2 linked regions of the Planctomyces sp. SH-PL62 genome follow. The protein of the gene in region 1 interacts with the protein of each later gene in a pairwise test. Links are inferred from orthologs where the notes say so. Each region holds a gene or a part of one and is shown on either strand. Other genes may lie near its edges.

Region 1 (7,344 bases):
CGGTCAACCGCACCGCCTGGTGGGGGATCGGCACCCGGAACGGCGGCGAGGTCGTCGGCTCCGACCAGTTCTGACCCGCGCCCGGACCACGTCCCCAGGGCTCCTCGGACGGCCCCGCCCGGTCCTCGCGACCCGGCGGGGCCGCCTCGCGCCGGGGTCGGCCGCCGGGGCTGGAAATTGCGGCGGGCCCGCCGGGTCGGCTACACTGGACGCGGCTCGACGGGGCCTCGTCGGCGCGGCCGACGGCCGCCGGTCGACCGCCGGCCCGACCTGGGGGGGACGACGTGGGAACGACGAGCGGAACGGCCCGCGCCTGCCGCATGGGGATCATCGCGGCGGCCCTGTTCGGCGGACTCGCCGCCGGGAGGGCGATCGCCGATCCCCCCGCGGGCACGATCGACGACCCCGTGATCGACAGCGCCATGACCGAGGCCGAGGCGTTCGACGGCCTCCGCCCCGGCTGCCCGGACGCCATCCGCGACGCCCAGCGGCTCTTCGACGTCCTCTATCTCGGCTTCGACGGCAAGGTCCACAAGGGCCAGATCGTCGCCCACCAGGACCTCGTCGACGACATCCGCCACGCCTTCGCCGTCGCCCTCCGCGAGAAGTTCCCGATCCAGTCGGCCGTCCCGGTCTCCCACCCCAGGTTCCGCAAGAACGGGTTCTGGGATGATGATCTCTCGATGGAAGCGAACAACTCGTCGAGCTTCAATTACCGCCCGATCACCGGCGGGACCCGGATCTCCAACCACGGCTACGGCCGCGCCATCGACCTCAACACCGTCCAGAACCCCTACGTCAAGGGGAAGCTCGTCCTGCCGCCGGGCGCGACCTACGACCCCAGGGCCCCCGGAACCCTGACCCGAGACCACCCCGTCACCCGCGCCTTCGTCGAACGCGGCTGGACCTGGGCCGGCGACTGGAAGTCCCCCAGCCCCACCGATTATCAGCACTTCGAGAAGCCCGAGCGCCCCTGACTGATCGGCGAGCGGCCCGAACCCCGCCTCGCCTCGCCTCGTTCCTCACCCTCTCGCAACGATCGTCGGGAGCCGCGCCGTGGAAGTCTGGAGCCGTGTCCTGGTGTTGTCGCTGGGGGGGATGCTGGGCGTCAACGCCCGCTACTGGGTGGGCGTGGGCCTGAGCCGGTGGGTCGCCTCGCACTGGGGGACCTTCGTCATCAACGCGAGCGGCTCGTTCGCCATCGGCTTCCTCACCACCGCGCTGACGCACTGGCTGCCGCATCCCCACGCCCGGCTGGCGATCCTGACCGGCTTCCTCGGCGGCTACACGACCTTCTCCACCTTCGCGTTCGAATCGGTCACGCTCTGGCAGCGCGGCGAGCGCGGCGCGGCGGCGTTCAACATGGCGGGGAGCGTCGCGACCGGATTCCTGGCCGCGTTCCTGGGCATCATCCTGGCCCGAGACCTCTTCCCCTCTTACGGGGCCTCTCAGGCGAGCGCCGACGCCCCCCGGTCGGCGGCGTTCGAGCAGGGCGCGAACGACGCGACCGCGACCGTGGACGAGGAGGGATCTTGATCCCGCCGGACGCCGTACTCCTGCGGCTCCTCCTGAACGCGAGCCGGCGATGGCGCGGTCGGCCCGTCTACCGGGCCGTCGTCGAGACGGCCCGTTCGCGGCAAGTGGCGGGGGCCTCGGTTTTCCTCGTGGACCTCAGCTACGGCGCCCGCCGCCGGATCCACGACGCCCGCAGCGAGTATCAGGGCCTCGACGTGCCGGTCGCCGTCGAGGTGGTCGACGGGGCCGACCGCGTCGACTCCCTGCTCGGCGACCTCTCCGCGATGGAGCCCGCCGGGCTCGTCACGGTCGAGCCGGTCCGGGTCGTCGTTTATGCATCCCATGCCGGCGTCGCGGGCGTCGGAAGTCCCGCCGCCGTCTCTCCGCTCCCCGGAGTCTCGTCGATGACGCTCGAAGGCGAAGCGCGGCGCGTGACCCTCTACCTCGGCAGCTCGGATCTGTGGCGGGGCCGCAACCTGGCCTCGGCGATCGTCATGCGGTGCCGCGAGCTGGGCCTGGCCGGCGCCACGGCGAGCCTCGGCGTGATGGGGTTCGGCCGCACCTCCGTCATCCACCGCGCCCACCTCCTCGGCCTTTCCGAGGACGTGCCCGAGAAGGTCGAGATCGTCGACCGGCCCGAGCGGATCGACGCGATCCTCCCGATCCTGAAAGAGATGGTCGACGGCGGCCTGATCGTGGTGCAAGACGTCCGGGTCGTCGACTTCCGGCCCTCGTCCCCCTTGAAGTGAAGCCCGCCCGACCCTGCCGGAGTCCTTCGCGATGATGGACCTGAACTGGCCCGCCTGCGCCGCGCTGTCGGCCGTCTTCGCCGGGCTCACGGCGCTGCTCGCGAAGATCGGCGTGAGCCAGGTCCCGTCGAACCTGGCGACCCTCATCCGCACCCTCGTCGTGGTCGCCTTCGCGACGGTCCTGGTCCTGGCGCGGGGCGAGCTGCGCGGCCTCGGCGCGCTCACCGCCCGCGACTGGACGGCCCTGGTCCTCTCGGGGGTCGCGACCGGGCTCTCCTGGCTTTTCTACTTCGCCGCCCTGAAGACCGGCCCGATCTCGGGCGTGGCCCCCATCGACAAGCTCAGCTTCGTCATCGCCATGTCGCTCGGCTTCCTGATCCTCCGCGAGCCGATCAAGCCCCTCACCCTCCTCGGCGCCGCCCTCATCGTCGTGGGCGTCCTCCTCACCCTCCCCACGATCCAGGAGAGCCTCAAGCGGGCGTTCGGGTGAGGTTTCCTCGGCCCGACCTCAGCCGACCGAAGACGCCCGGCGGCCGGCCTTGGGATCGGCGCCGTTGGGGGAGTCTTCGGTCCGGGGCTTGACCCTGCGCGTGAGCACGGCGAAGGGGCTGTCGGCCTCTTGCCGCTTGAGCTTGGCGTAGAGGTAGTCGTCGTAGCTGCAGGGGTAGACCGTCAGCTTGCCCGCCTCGACCTCGATCACCTTGTTCGCCACGGCGCGGATGAAGTGCTCGTCGTGCGAGATGAAGCAGAGCGAGCCCGAATACTCGTTCAGGGCTTCCTCGAGCACGTCGCGGCTGGCGATGTCGAGATGGTTGGTCGGCTCGTCCATCATGATGAAGTTGTGGGCGACGGTGAGGATCCGCGCCAGGCAGAGGCGGGTCTTCTCGCCGCCGGAGAGCGACCCGACGGTCTTCTCGACGGCGTCGCCCGAGAAGAGGAAGGCGCCGAGCATGTGCCGCAGGGCGCCTTCGCTGGCGCCGGGGTGGACGTCGCGCAGGTTGGCGATCACGGTCGACTTCATGTTCAGGCCTTCGACCCGGTGCTGGGCGAAGTAGGTGGCGAGGACGTTGCTGCCGAACGCGACCTCGCCCCGCGTCGCCGCGTGGACGCCCGCCAGCAGCTTCATGAGCGTCGTCTTGCCGGCGCCGTTGGGCCCGACCAGCACCACCTTGTCGCCTCGCTCGATCTCCAGCGAGAGGCTGCGATAGACCTCCCTGGCGCCGTAAGAGAACGCGACGTCGACGAACTTGGCGACGATGTGGCCGCTCCGGGGCGGCTCGGGCAGGCGGAATCGGGCGGTGGCGTTGTCGGTCCGGGGCGCGTCGATCCGATCGATCTTGTCCATCGCCTTCAGCCGGCTCTGGGCCCGCGAGGCGGTCGCCGCGTTGGCGCGGTTGCGATCGACGAAATCCTGCATCTGGCGGATCTTCTTCTGCTGCGTGTCGAACGACGCCTGGTGGACCGCCAGCCGGTGCTCCTTCTGCGGGATGTGGGCCGAATAGTTGCCGGGGTAGGAGTGGAGCTTGCCCAGCTCCAGCTCGAACGTCTTGGTGATCACCCGGTCGAGGAAGTCGCGGTCGTGGCAGGTGATCAGGATCGCGCCGGAGTAGGAGCGGAGGAAATCCTCGAACCACTTGACGCTTAAAAGGTCGAGGTGGTTGGTGGGCTCGTCGAGGAGCAGCAGGTCGTGTTCGAAGGCGAGCAGGCCGCCGAGCGCCAGCCGCATCGCCCAGCCCCCCGAGAGGGTGGCGACCGGCGCGTCCAGCTGGGCGACCGAGAATCCCAGGCCCAGCAGGATCGCCTTGGCGCGGGCTTCCATGTCGTAGCCGCCGGCCGAGACGAACGCTTCCATCGCGTCGTCGTAGTCGTCCAGGGCCTGCGGGTCGCCGTCTTCCAGCCCCTTCATGACCGCCTTGAGCCGAACGTCGGCCTCGGTCCAGGGGCCGAGATGGTTCAGCATGTTCTCGAAGACCGTCCCCTCGCGGAGCGGGTGCATCTCCTGCGAGAGATAGCCGATCGAGCACTTGCGGTCGCGGAGCATCTCCCCGGAGTCCAGCGACTCCTCGCGCATCAACACCTTGAACAGGGTCGACTTGCCGGTGCCGTTCTTCCCGAGCAGGCCGATCCGCTCGCCTCGGGTGATCGAGGCGTCGATGCCGTCGTAAATCGTCTGATGGCCGAACTTCTTGTGGGCGTTGACCAAACGGATCATCGGGGGGTTCGTCTCGCGGATGGCGGGCAGGAAGGGGGGGACCGAACGCCGAATCGAAGTCCGGCCGGTCCCGTCGTCGAAATCAGGCGTCGAGAGTCGGAATAAAGTTCATAAGAGTAACTTTATCGATGGTCTTCGGCAAGGGACGTTCGCGAGGCCACGATCGGCCAGGCGCCGAATTTGGGAGGGCGGGGCGTTCCGTCGGCGCTTCGATTCCACCCATATCACCTCGCTTTCCCTCTTCGAGCTCCCAGCCGACGCTTGCCGAAATTGTGGGCGAGTCGAGCGTTCCGCACGGTCGGGGCCGGCGACCAGAAGTCGATCGTCCCGGCGATCTTCGCCTCAACATCGATATTGCCACGCCGTACCTCATCTCCGATGCTTGTCATGGGTTCGTTGGCGTCGTTCTCATGCCCGGGCGGGGGATTTGTCATGGCGGATACCAACCCCACCACAGTCCGCCGTGGTTTCAGCTTGATCGAGCTACTGGTGGTGATCCTGATCATCGCCGTGTTGATCGCGCTCCTGCTGCCCGCCGTGCAAGCCGTGCGCGAGGGGGCCCGGCGGGTCCAGTGCACGAACAACCTCAAGCAACTCGCCCTGGCGGCGGCCAACTACCACGACGTCAACGGCGTCCTCCCGGGCAGCCAGTACGGGGCGGCCACGCTCGGCCAGTTCGTCCGCCTCCTGCCCTACCTGGAGCAGGGCCCGGCCTATGCTTCGGCCAACTTCGACCGGCAGGCTCTCTACCCGGAGAACAGCACGATCGCGGGTCAGGCCATCGGCGGCTTGATCTGTCCCAGCGACACCGATTCAGCCCCGGTGTCGGTGGACGCGGGCGAGTGGTTCGCACCTTCCATCGGGTTGTGGCGGCAGTGCTTCTCCAGCTACGCCGGGTTCTCGGGCACCTGGACGCTGAGCCTGGGCAGCGACGGATTCGCCCAGCGATATGCCAGCATGAATGGCGTGATCTATGGCGAGGGCGCGGTCGGGCTCTCCGGGATCACCGATGGCGCGAGCAACACCCTGCTCTTCGGCGAGTGCGCCCATGGCGTGCTGACCGGGGGGAAGGTGAACACCGACGGCCTCACCCGGCCGCCGTCCGGCTACCACTGGTGGCACCTGGGCGCGGGCAAGCATTCGCAGGTCGAGACGTTCTTCCCGCCGAACGGGTCGGGGAAGATCGGCCCGACCACGGTCAACCATGTCCCGAGGAACCCGGCGAGCTTCCATCCCGGCGGGGTCAACGCGGCCTTCTGCGACGGCTCGGTGCGGTTCATCAAGGAGACGGTCGACAGCTGGCGGAACGACCCGGCGACCGGCTACCCGCCGGAGGTCGGCCGTGACGGGACCGGCGAGCCCGACATCGACGGCATGAGCCTGTACACGATCGCTCCGGGGACGTACTTCGGCGTCTGGCAGAAGCTCTCGACCCGCAACTTCGGCGACGTCGTCGCTACCGACGAGTTTTGACCCGGCGGGCGGTCGACCAGGGCTCGGGGTGCCTTGGCGCAAACCCCCTCCCGGGGTTTCGTCAGTGCTTGCAAGACCGTCGGCGCTTGGGGCCGTCCGTCAGGACGACCTACATCAACTTCTCCAGCAGATCCTCCGCTCGTCTCAGGGCCCGTTCTCGAACCGGAAGGAACACGTGTCTCACCCAGTCTGGGTGAGGTGGCAAGGCCTTGCCGTCCCGGACCTTGGGGACGAAGACGGGACGAAAACCAGGCCAGTGTGCATGTGCGCCGGTTTCCAGGAACTCGCGCCCCCTCGCGATGGCGTTCTCCAGGGCCTTGATGCGTTCAAGTACGGCCTTTTGCTTTGTGTTCATGGTCGGAGGCTCACCGTCGTCGACAGGGAAGGGACGCTCGACGACGACATCCTATGAGGCCGTACCAGGATGACGGACGCCGAGGCGGCTCGCGATCCGTCGACGGATTCCGCAGATCCCTGCGATCAACCCGCGCATCCGGTCGTACAATCTAAATTGGGATGATGTGCCGATCCCGAACCGGGACGAGGCACCGTGGGATGACATGACGGCGAGCGTCTTGACGGCGTGACGCGCCGAGGTCCATCAAAAGCGCCGAACGAAGCCAATTCCGGAATGCTCCTCGTTTGACTCCACTACCTCAAGGGGGGCAGGAGACGGCGATCGATGTTGTGACGTAAGGGATTTGCCTGGTTAAGGATGCGTGAGTCGAATCCGTCCCCGGCCCGAGCGATCGAACCCAATCGCGTTGCGACGCCCCGAGATTCATCAAAAGCGCCGAACGAAGCCAATTTCGACGGCCGAGGTTTTGACGAAAGAGCTTGTCTTGTCAGGGGATGCATAGGTTGGGTCCGTTTGTGGGCGGCGCGATCGAACCCAATTGCGGGAGCGATCGAACCCAATCGCGGCGGCGTCCCGGAGCGTTTCGCTGAGCGGTTTGGGAGCAGTCGACCGGAGCCCCCCTTTAGGGCCGGAGCCGGTTTCGCAACCTGGGACGTCGACGAAATTTGCAGGATGGGGAGTTGGACGGGGCGCCGGTTTTCGGGGGGCGCCCGGCGGCGAGGCGAAAGTCGGATCCAATCGCACGCCCGTGCTGGTCGAATGGGCCCCGAAAATCGTAAGATGGAAGGCTATCCAACCGCCCTGAGCGCGAGCAGCCTCGGGGGGTGGTCGAATCGGTTCCGGTGGCCCGTTCGCTGCCGTGCAAGAGAGAAGACGAGGAGCGTGGGCCATGGCGGAGCGACGATCATTCCAGGGAGGCGGAAAAGGCCGACCGGCGCGAAAAGAAGGGGGCGGACCCAAACCGCCCGGCGGCCCCCAGCGGAGCCTTTCCGGGTCAGGACCTCGGCGATTCAACAAGGGGGCCAAGCCGTTTCGCC
Region 2 (7,805 bases), 3.5 Mb from region 1 along the record:
CCCCCCGCATGACGCGCGGGGCCCCATCCTTGATCGAGCCGGTCGCGCGGTATAGATTAAGGTTCCCCGGACCGAACGGCGAGGTTTCGGCCTACCCACCGCGCCTACCCCGTTTTTCCATCCCGACGGTCCCTCCGATTCCCCCGATCCCAGGAGAACCGAAGATATGAAGCGCAAATGGATCGCCCTGGCCGCCAGCCTGACCTTCGGCCTCGGCCTGTGCGCGACGGCCTTCTCCGGCTCGTCCGACGAGGAGTCCGCGCTCGGCCAGATCATGGAGAAGGTGCAGAAGCAGAAGGCCGTCATCACCAAGGGCGTCCGCAACGTCGCCTCCTACAAGAAGTCGCAGTCGGACGTCGAGAAGGCCGCCAAGGAATGGGTCAAGCTCGCCAAGGAGTCCAAGCCCCACAACGAGGCCGCCAAGGCCGCCAAGGGCCAGGACGACCCCGTGAAGAAGTGGGACGAGCTGATCGACGTCTGGGTCAAGGAGTCCGAGAAGCTGGCCGAGATCGCCGCCAAGGCCGACTCCACCCAGAAGGACGCCAAGGACCAGCTCAACACCATCAACAAGAACTGCACCGAGTGCCATCAGGTCTTCCGCATCGACGCCGACGAGAATTTCTGAGTCCGCAAACGCGGGACGGCCCGCGGAGGACGACGCGAGTCGGCCCTCGCGGCCGTCCCTCGGGCGGCGCGGAAGAGAAGCGCCGACGGCCTTCCCCTATTTCGGGAAATGGGCTACACCAGACGCCGTCGAGCGACCGTCCCCGAACTCGCCCCCACCGACCTCCGCAGGGGGCCGGGACGACGGCCGACCTAAAAAAAGGCCCCGCGGCGTGCCCCCCGACCCCCTCGAACTGACGCTGGCGACCGTCCACGAGAACCTGGCGCTCGACGAGGCGATCCTGGTCGACGCCGACGAGCGCGACGGCCCCCCCGTGCTCCGCTTCTGGGAGCAGCCGGACTTCGCCGTCGTGCTGGGGTCCTCCCGGCGGCTGGCCGACGAGCTGGACGTCGGGCGCTGCCGCGAGGACGGCGTCGCCGTCGCGCGACGGACCAGCGGCGGAGGGACCGTGGTGATCGGCCCCGGGGCGCTCAACGTGACGGTCGTCCTGGCCATGGATTCCGCCCCCGAGCTGGTCACGGTGGACGGGACCCAGGCGTACGTACTGGGCCGGATCGCCGAATCGCTGCGGCACGTCGCGCCGGCGGTGGAGGTGAAGGGCTCGGGCGACCTGACGATCGCCGGCCGGAAGTTCTCGGGGAGCGCCCAGAGGCGGCTCCGGAGGCGGCTCCTGGTGCATGCGACGATCCTCTACGATTTCCCGATCGCGAGGATCACGCGTTATTTGCGGACTCCGGGGCGTCAGCCCGATTATCGGGGGGGGCGGACGCACGAGGAGTTCTTGATGAATCTCCCGGTACGGCGTAGAATTTTGACTGAATCGATCCGCTCGGCGTGGTCCCACTCCACTCTTCTCACTACGACGTCGGATGTCCCACAAGATCTGCTCGAAACTCTGCGTGTCGAGAAGTTCTCGAACCGATCTTGGATCGAGCGACTATGACGCCCCGGCGATGGAGTCGCCCGTGGTGATGCGGCGAAGACGAAGCGAGACGGCCGACCGGGCGAGCGACGAGCCCGGACCGCCTTCGCGCGCCTTCGCCGGGAGGGGTGGAACGTCGCGCGCCTACCAGAGGGAACGGTCGCATCCCCGAGACCGGACGAACGACCCGCCACGCGGGGAGGGTCGCGGCCCCGGGCTCGGAAAACCAACGCCTTCGTCAAGTCCGCGGCTCGCCCCGAGGCTTACACGCCCGGGCCGGCCAGGAGATCCATTTCGATGACACCCACGTCGGTCGTGAGCCGGGCGAACCTGGACCTGGTGGAAGCCTATCAGCGCCGGTGGCGGGAGGATCCCGCCTCGGTCGACGAGTCCTGGCGGAACTTCTTCGAGGGGTACGATCTCGGCGCCTCGCTCATCAACCCCGCCGCCGCCCCGTACGGCGACGCCCCGCCCCCCGCCCAGCAGTCCGTCAAGGCCGTCACCCGGCTGGTCGACGCCTACCGCGAGATGGGCCACAACCTGGCCGACCTCGACCCCCTCAAGCTCACCCCCCGCCGGCTGACGGACGAGCAGCTCGAGCTGGCCAACTTCGGGCTCTCGGAGGCCGACCTCGACCGGGACTTCTACACCAAGTTCGGCGAGGAGGACCACGGCACCCTCCGCGAGATCCTGTCGGTCCTGCGCGACACCTACTGCCGGACGATCGGCGTCGAGTACATGCACATCCGCGACCTGGAGATCCGTCGCTGGCTCTTCGAGCGGATGGAGCCGGTGCGGAACAACCCCCGCTTCGACCTCAAGAAGAAGCGGCGGATCATCTACAAGCTCAACGAAGCCGAGCTGTTCGAGACCTTCCTCCACAAGAACTTCGTGGGCCAGAAGCGTTTCTCGCTGGAAGGGGGCGAGATGCTGATCCCGCTCCTGGACGCGATCATCGAGCGGGCCGGCGGCCTGGGGGTCCAGGAGATCGTCATGGGCATGCCCCACCGGGGGCGGCTCAACGTGCTGGCGAACATCCTGCACAAGCCCTACGGCCTGATCTTCAGCGAGTTCGAGGGGAACATGCCGGAGACGGTCGCCGGCGACGGCGACGTCAAGTACCACCTGGGGTTCTCGGCCGACCACGTCACCCAGGACCGACGGACGGTCCACCTGACGCTCACCCCCAACCCCAGCCACCTGGAGGCCGTCAACCCGGTCGTCGAGGGCCGGATGCGGGCCAAGCAGCGGCGGGCCAAGGACGCCCTGCGGAAGCTGGGGGCCCCGATCCTGATCCACGGCGACGCCGCGTTCGCCGGCCAGGGCCTGGTGGCCGAGACGCTCAACCTCTCGCAGCTGCCGGGCTACCGCACCGGCGGCACCATCCACATCGTCGTCAACAACCAGATCGGGTTCACGACCTCCCCGAGCGAGGGCCGGTCGACCCGCTACTGCACCGACGTCGCCAAGATGATCGAGGTGCCGATCTTCCACGTCAACGGCGAGGACCCCGAGGCCGTCGTCTTCGTCGGCGAGCTGGCGACGGACTTCCGCCAGCAGTTCGGCCGGGACGTCGTCATCGACATGGTCTGCTATCGCCGCCACGGCCACAACGAAGGCGACGAGCCGGGGTTCACCCAGCCCCTGATGTACGACAACATCAAGAACCGGATCAGCGTCCGCGAGATGTACACCGAGCGCCTCGTGACCTCGGGCGAGCTGACGAGCAAGGAGGCGGAGTCGGTCGCCGAGACCTTCGCCGAGAAGCTCCAGCAGGTCCTCGAAGAGGTCAAGCGCGAGGGGGTCGAGCCCCGCACCGCCATGCCCGGCTACTCCAGCGGCCCCTGGTCGGAGCTGACGCCCCACTATTCGTTCGAGCCGGTGGAGACGGGCGTCGGGTACGACGTGCTCAAGAAGATCACGAGCGTCGCCGCCTCGCCGCCGACCGGCTTCACCCCCAACCACAAGCTCGTCCGCATCTTCAAGAACCGCGTCGCGGTCATGGAGGAGAAGGGGGGGGTCGACTGGGCGTTCGCCGAGAGCCTGGCGTTCGGGTCGCTCCTGTTGGAGGAGACCCCGGTCCGGCTCAGCGGCCAGGACAGCCGTCGCGGGACGTTCAGCCAGCGGCACGCCGTCCTGATCGACCAGCTCACCGGCCAGCCCTGGATCCCGCTCAACAACCTCGGCGGCGGCCAGGCCCAGTTCTGCGTCTACGACAGCCTGCTGTCCGAGGCCGCGGTCCTCGGCTTCGACTACGGCTACTCGCTCGACGAGCCCTCGATGCTGATCATGTGGGAGGCCCAGTTCGGCGACTTCGCCAACGGCGCCCAGGTGATCATCGACCAGTTCATCGCCTCGGCCGAGTCGAAGTGGGGGCGGGGGAGCGGCCTGGTCATGCTCCTGCCGCACGGCTACGAAGGGCAGGGGCCGGAACACTCCAGCGCCCGCCTCGAACGGTTCCTCCAGCTCTGCGCCGAGGACAACATCCAGGTCTGCGTCCCCTCCACGCCGGCCCAGTACTTCCACATGCTCAGGCGGCAGGTCCGGCGGAATTTCCGCAAGCCCCTGATCGTCATGACCCCCAAGAGCCTGCTCCGCCGCAAGGAGGCCGTGTCGCCCGTCGACCGACTCGTCGACGATCGGTTCCACGACGTCCTGGACGACTCCGACGCCCCCAGGGGCGCCCGCCGGCTCCTGCTCTGCTCCGGCAAGGTCTATTACGACCTGGCCGCCAAGCGGGCCGAGCTGGGCAAGGAGAAGGAGGTCGCGATCGTCCGCCTGGAGCAGCCCTACCCGTTCCCGGCCCAGGAGCTGAAGCAGATCCTCGACGGCTACCCGGACGTCCGCGACTGGGTCTGGGTCCAGGAAGAGTCGCAGAACATGGGCGCCTGGACGTTCGTCGCGCCCCGGCTCGAGGAGCTGATGGGCCTCCCCTTCCAGTACGTCGGCCGCGACGCCAGCGCCAGCCCGGCGACCGGCTCGAAGCTGGTCCACGACCGCGAGCAGTCCGAACTGGTCGAGGCGGCCGTCGGCGCCGCGGTCCCGCACCTCGTCTCCGCAACCCCCGTCCGCGCCCTGGCCGCCGCCGGTTCGCGGGAAGGAGTCCGTTGAAAGATGTCCGCCGTTCCGATCAGCGTCCCCGGGGTCGGTGAATCGATCTCCGAAGGCATCCTCGCCAAGTGGCTCGCCGCCGACGGCTCGACGGTCAAGGCCGGCGATCCGCTCTTCGAGCTGGAGACCGACAAGGCGACCAACGTCGTCCCCGCGCCGGCCTCGGGCGTCCTCAAAGCCCAGGCCGCCGAGGGGGACACCGTCGCCATCGGCGCCACCGTCGGCGTCATCGACCCGTCGGGAACCCCCACCGCCGCCGCCGCCGCCGCCGCCGCCAAGACCCCCGCTCCCGAGCGGGGGGATTCCAAGCCGACCCCGGCGCCCGCGAAGGGGGCCGCGAACGGCGTCGACCACCTCTCGCCCGCCGTCCGCCGGATCGTCGCCGAGGAAGGCGTCGACCCGTCCCAGGTCGCCGGGACCGGCAAGGGAGGGCGGATCACCAAGGGAGACGTCCTGGACCACGCGGCCTCCGGCGCGTCCGCCAAGGCCCCTGAATCGGCGCCCGCTCCGGCCGCCCCGCCGGCCCCGAAGCCTCCCGTGGCGAAGGAAGGCCGCGAGACCCGCGAGCGGATGAGCGGCCTCCGGCAGCGGATCGCCCAGCGCCTGGTCGAGGCCCAGCACACGGCCGCCATCCTCACGACCTTCAACGAGGTCGACCTGACCCGCGTCATGGCGACCCGGTCGAAGTACAAGGAGGCGTTCCAGAAGGCCCACGGGGTCTCCCTGGGCTTCATGTCCTTCTTCATCAAGGCGACGATCGAGGCCCTCAAGGCGTTCCCGAACGTCAATGCCCGGATCGAAGGGCATGAGATCGTCCGCCACAACTACTACAACATCGGCGTGGCCGTGAGCACCGATCGGGGCCTCATGGTCCCCGTCGTCCGCGACGCCGACCAGCTCTCGTTCGCCGGCATCGAGCTGGCCATCGGCCACTACGCCGACAAGGCCCGCAAGGGCACGATCGGCGTCGACGACCTCCAGGGGGGGACGTTCACGATCACCAACGGCGGCGTCTTCGGCTCGCTCGTCTCGACGCCGATCCTCAACCCCCCCCAGAGCGGCATCCTCGGCATGCACGCGATCAAGAAGCGCCCCGTCGTCGTCGACGACCAGATCGTCATCCGGCCCATGATGTACCTGGCCCTCTCGTACGACCACCGGCTGATCGACGGCCGAGAGGCCGTCAGCGCCCTGGTCCGCATCAAGGATTGCCTCGAAGACCCCGAGCGGCTGCTCCTGGAAATCTGACGACCAACCCCCATCCGGCCTCGGACGAGCCCCCGCGCGGGCCCGTCCGGGGCTTTTTTTCGAATCCCGAACGACTCGGCTCGACTCACCTTAACGAACGAGAAAAGAGGAACCCGCGGTGGCGGAACGGTACGACCTGGTCGTGATCGGGGCGGGCCCCGGCGGATATGTGGCGGCGATCCGGGCGGCCCAGCTCGGGCTCAAGGTCGCCTGCGTCGAGAAGGCCGCGGCTCTCGGCGGGACCTGCCTGCGGATCGGCTGCATCCCCAGCAAGGCGCTGCTGGACTCCAGCGAGTTCTACCACCTGGCCGAGGCCAAGTTCGCCAAGCACGGCATCACGTACGAGAAGCTCGGCATCGACCTGCCGGCGATGCTCAAGCGGAAGGATCAGGTCGTCAAGGGGCTGACCGACGGCGTCGCCTACCTCTTCCGCAAGAACAAGATCACCCCCGTCTTCGGCGCGGCCAAACTGACCTCGCCGACGACCGTGCAAGTGGCCGGGAACGACGGCAAGGCCGTCGACCTGGAAGCCGGACACATCCTCCTGGCGACCGGCTCCGAGCCGATCAACCTGCCGTTCCTGCCGTTCGACGGCAAGACCGTCGTCAGCTCGACCGAGGCCCTGGCGTTCGACGCCGTCCCCAAGCACCTCGTCGTCGTCGGCGGCGGGGCCATCGGCCTGGAACTGGGGTCGGTCTGGCGTCGCCTGGGCGCCAAGGTCACCGTCGTCGAGTTCCTCCCCCGCATCGTCCCGTCCTCCGACTTCGAGATCGGCGAACTGCTCCGCAAGAGCCTGGCCAAGCAGGGCCTGGAGTTCCACCTGGAGACCAAGGTCTCCGGCGCCGAGATCAAGCCCGACGGGGCCGTCGTCAAGGCGACGAACGCCAAGGGGGAGGAGCTGTCCTTCCCCTGCGACAAGATCCTGGTCTCGGTCGGCCGCCGCGCCTACACCGAGGGCCTGGGCCTGGACAGGGCCGGGGTGCAGGCCGACCCGAAGTCCGGCAAGATCCCCGTCGACCCCCATTTCCGGACCAACGTGGCGACGATCTCGGCCCTCGGCGACCTGATCGCCGGGCCCATGCTCGCCCACAAGGCCGAGGACGAAGGGGTCGCCTTCGCCGAGCTGCTCGTCGGCAAGGCGGGCCACGTCGATTACGACACCATCCCCAACGTCGTCTACACCTGGCCCGAACTCGCCAGCGTGGGACGCACCGAGGAGCAGTTGAAGGAGCAGGGGGTCGAATACCGCGTCGGCAAGTCGGCCTTCGCGGCCAACGGCCGGGCCAAGGCCATGGACGAGACCGAAGGCGTGGTGAAGCTCCTCGCCGAGGCCAAAACCGACCGCCTGCTGGGTGCGCACATCGTCGGCCCCCGGGCCAGCGACCTGATCGCCGAGCTGGTGGCGGTGATGGAGTTCGGCGGCTCGGCCGAAGATATCGCCCGCACCAGCCACGCCCACCCGACCCTCAGCGAGGTCGTCCGCGAGGCGGCCCTGGCCGTCGACAAGCGGTCGATCAGCGGCTGATCCGCGAAATCCGAACCCCCGGCGCGGTCGATCCGACTCCGCCGCTTGCAACCCGCGCCGGGGAGGCTAAACTGATCGCACGTACACAACTCGATCGTCGCCGGGCCGGGGAGTCGGAACATCATGTGGGAAGTCCTCTGTGAAGTGGGCGCGGGGCTGCGGCCGTCGGAGCGGACGGTGGCGGTCCCGGACGTCTACGGCAACCGCCACCACCTCCGCGTGGAGGCGGGCTTCATCGCCGAGGTGGACGGCAAGGCCTACATCCCGGTGGGGATGATCGGCGTGGACGAGGCCAAGCAGCTCGCCCTGGTGGAGCTGCCGCACGAGTCCGACGCCGGCATCAACCGGCTCTGGGTCTGGCAGGCCAACCTGCA

What was found. The genes of interacting proteins can lie anywhere in the genome.
Region 2: the proteins of VT85_RS23220 (region 1) and VT85_RS09300 interact in binary tests that used the Escherichia coli proteins (3 or more experiments, as listed by UniProt). The link is inferred for Planctomyces sp. SH-PL62 from one-to-one orthologs.

The regions. Positions count from the first base shown.
Region 1 is NZ_CP011273.1:5,934,238-5,941,581, reverse strand. Bases 2,125-5,060 are described here. They hold VT85_RS23220 (ABC-F family ATP-binding cassette domain-containing protein), read right to left. Parts: upstream 4,477-5,060; coding sequence 2,773-4,476; downstream 2,125-2,772. Other genes in these bases: VT85_RS23215 (DUF1559 domain-containing protein), read left to right, coding at 4,909-5,060; VT85_RS23225 (EamA family transporter), read left to right, coding at 2,296-2,754; VT85_RS27060 (DUF190 domain-containing protein), read left to right, coding at 2,125-2,264. Outside these bases: VT85_RS23245 (DUF1559 domain-containing protein), read left to right, coding at 1-74; VT85_RS23240 (M15 family metallopeptidase), read left to right, coding at 285-977; VT85_RS23235 (fluoride efflux transporter FluC), read left to right, coding at 1,057-1,536; more of VT85_RS27060, read left to right, coding at 1,533-2,124; more of VT85_RS23215, read left to right, coding at 5,061-5,949; VT85_RS29780 (pseudouridine synthase), read left to right, coding at 7,197-7,344. UniProt on the Escherichia coli protein: Genetic data indicate it may be involved in ribosome assembly or function.
Region 2 is NZ_CP011273.1:2,412,522-2,420,326, forward strand. The notes cover bases 1,462-4,858. They hold VT85_RS09300 (2-oxoglutarate dehydrogenase E1 component), read left to right. Parts: upstream 1,462-1,844; coding sequence 1,845-4,658; downstream 4,659-4,858. Other genes in these bases: VT85_RS09295 (biotin/lipoate A/B protein ligase family protein), read left to right, coding at 1,462-1,568; odhB (2-oxoglutarate dehydrogenase complex dihydrolipoyllysine-residue succinyltransferase), read left to right, coding at 4,662-4,858. In the rest of the region: VT85_RS09290 (cytochrome c), read left to right, coding at 167-625; more of VT85_RS09295, read left to right, coding at 837-1,461; more of odhB, read left to right, coding at 4,859-5,906; lpdA (dihydrolipoyl dehydrogenase), read left to right, coding at 6,025-7,431; VT85_RS09315 (hypothetical protein), read left to right, coding at 7,555-7,805. UniProt on the Escherichia coli protein: E1 component of the 2-oxoglutarate dehydrogenase (OGDH) complex which catalyzes the decarboxylation of 2-oxoglutarate, the first step in the conversion of 2-oxoglutarate to succinyl-CoA and CO(2).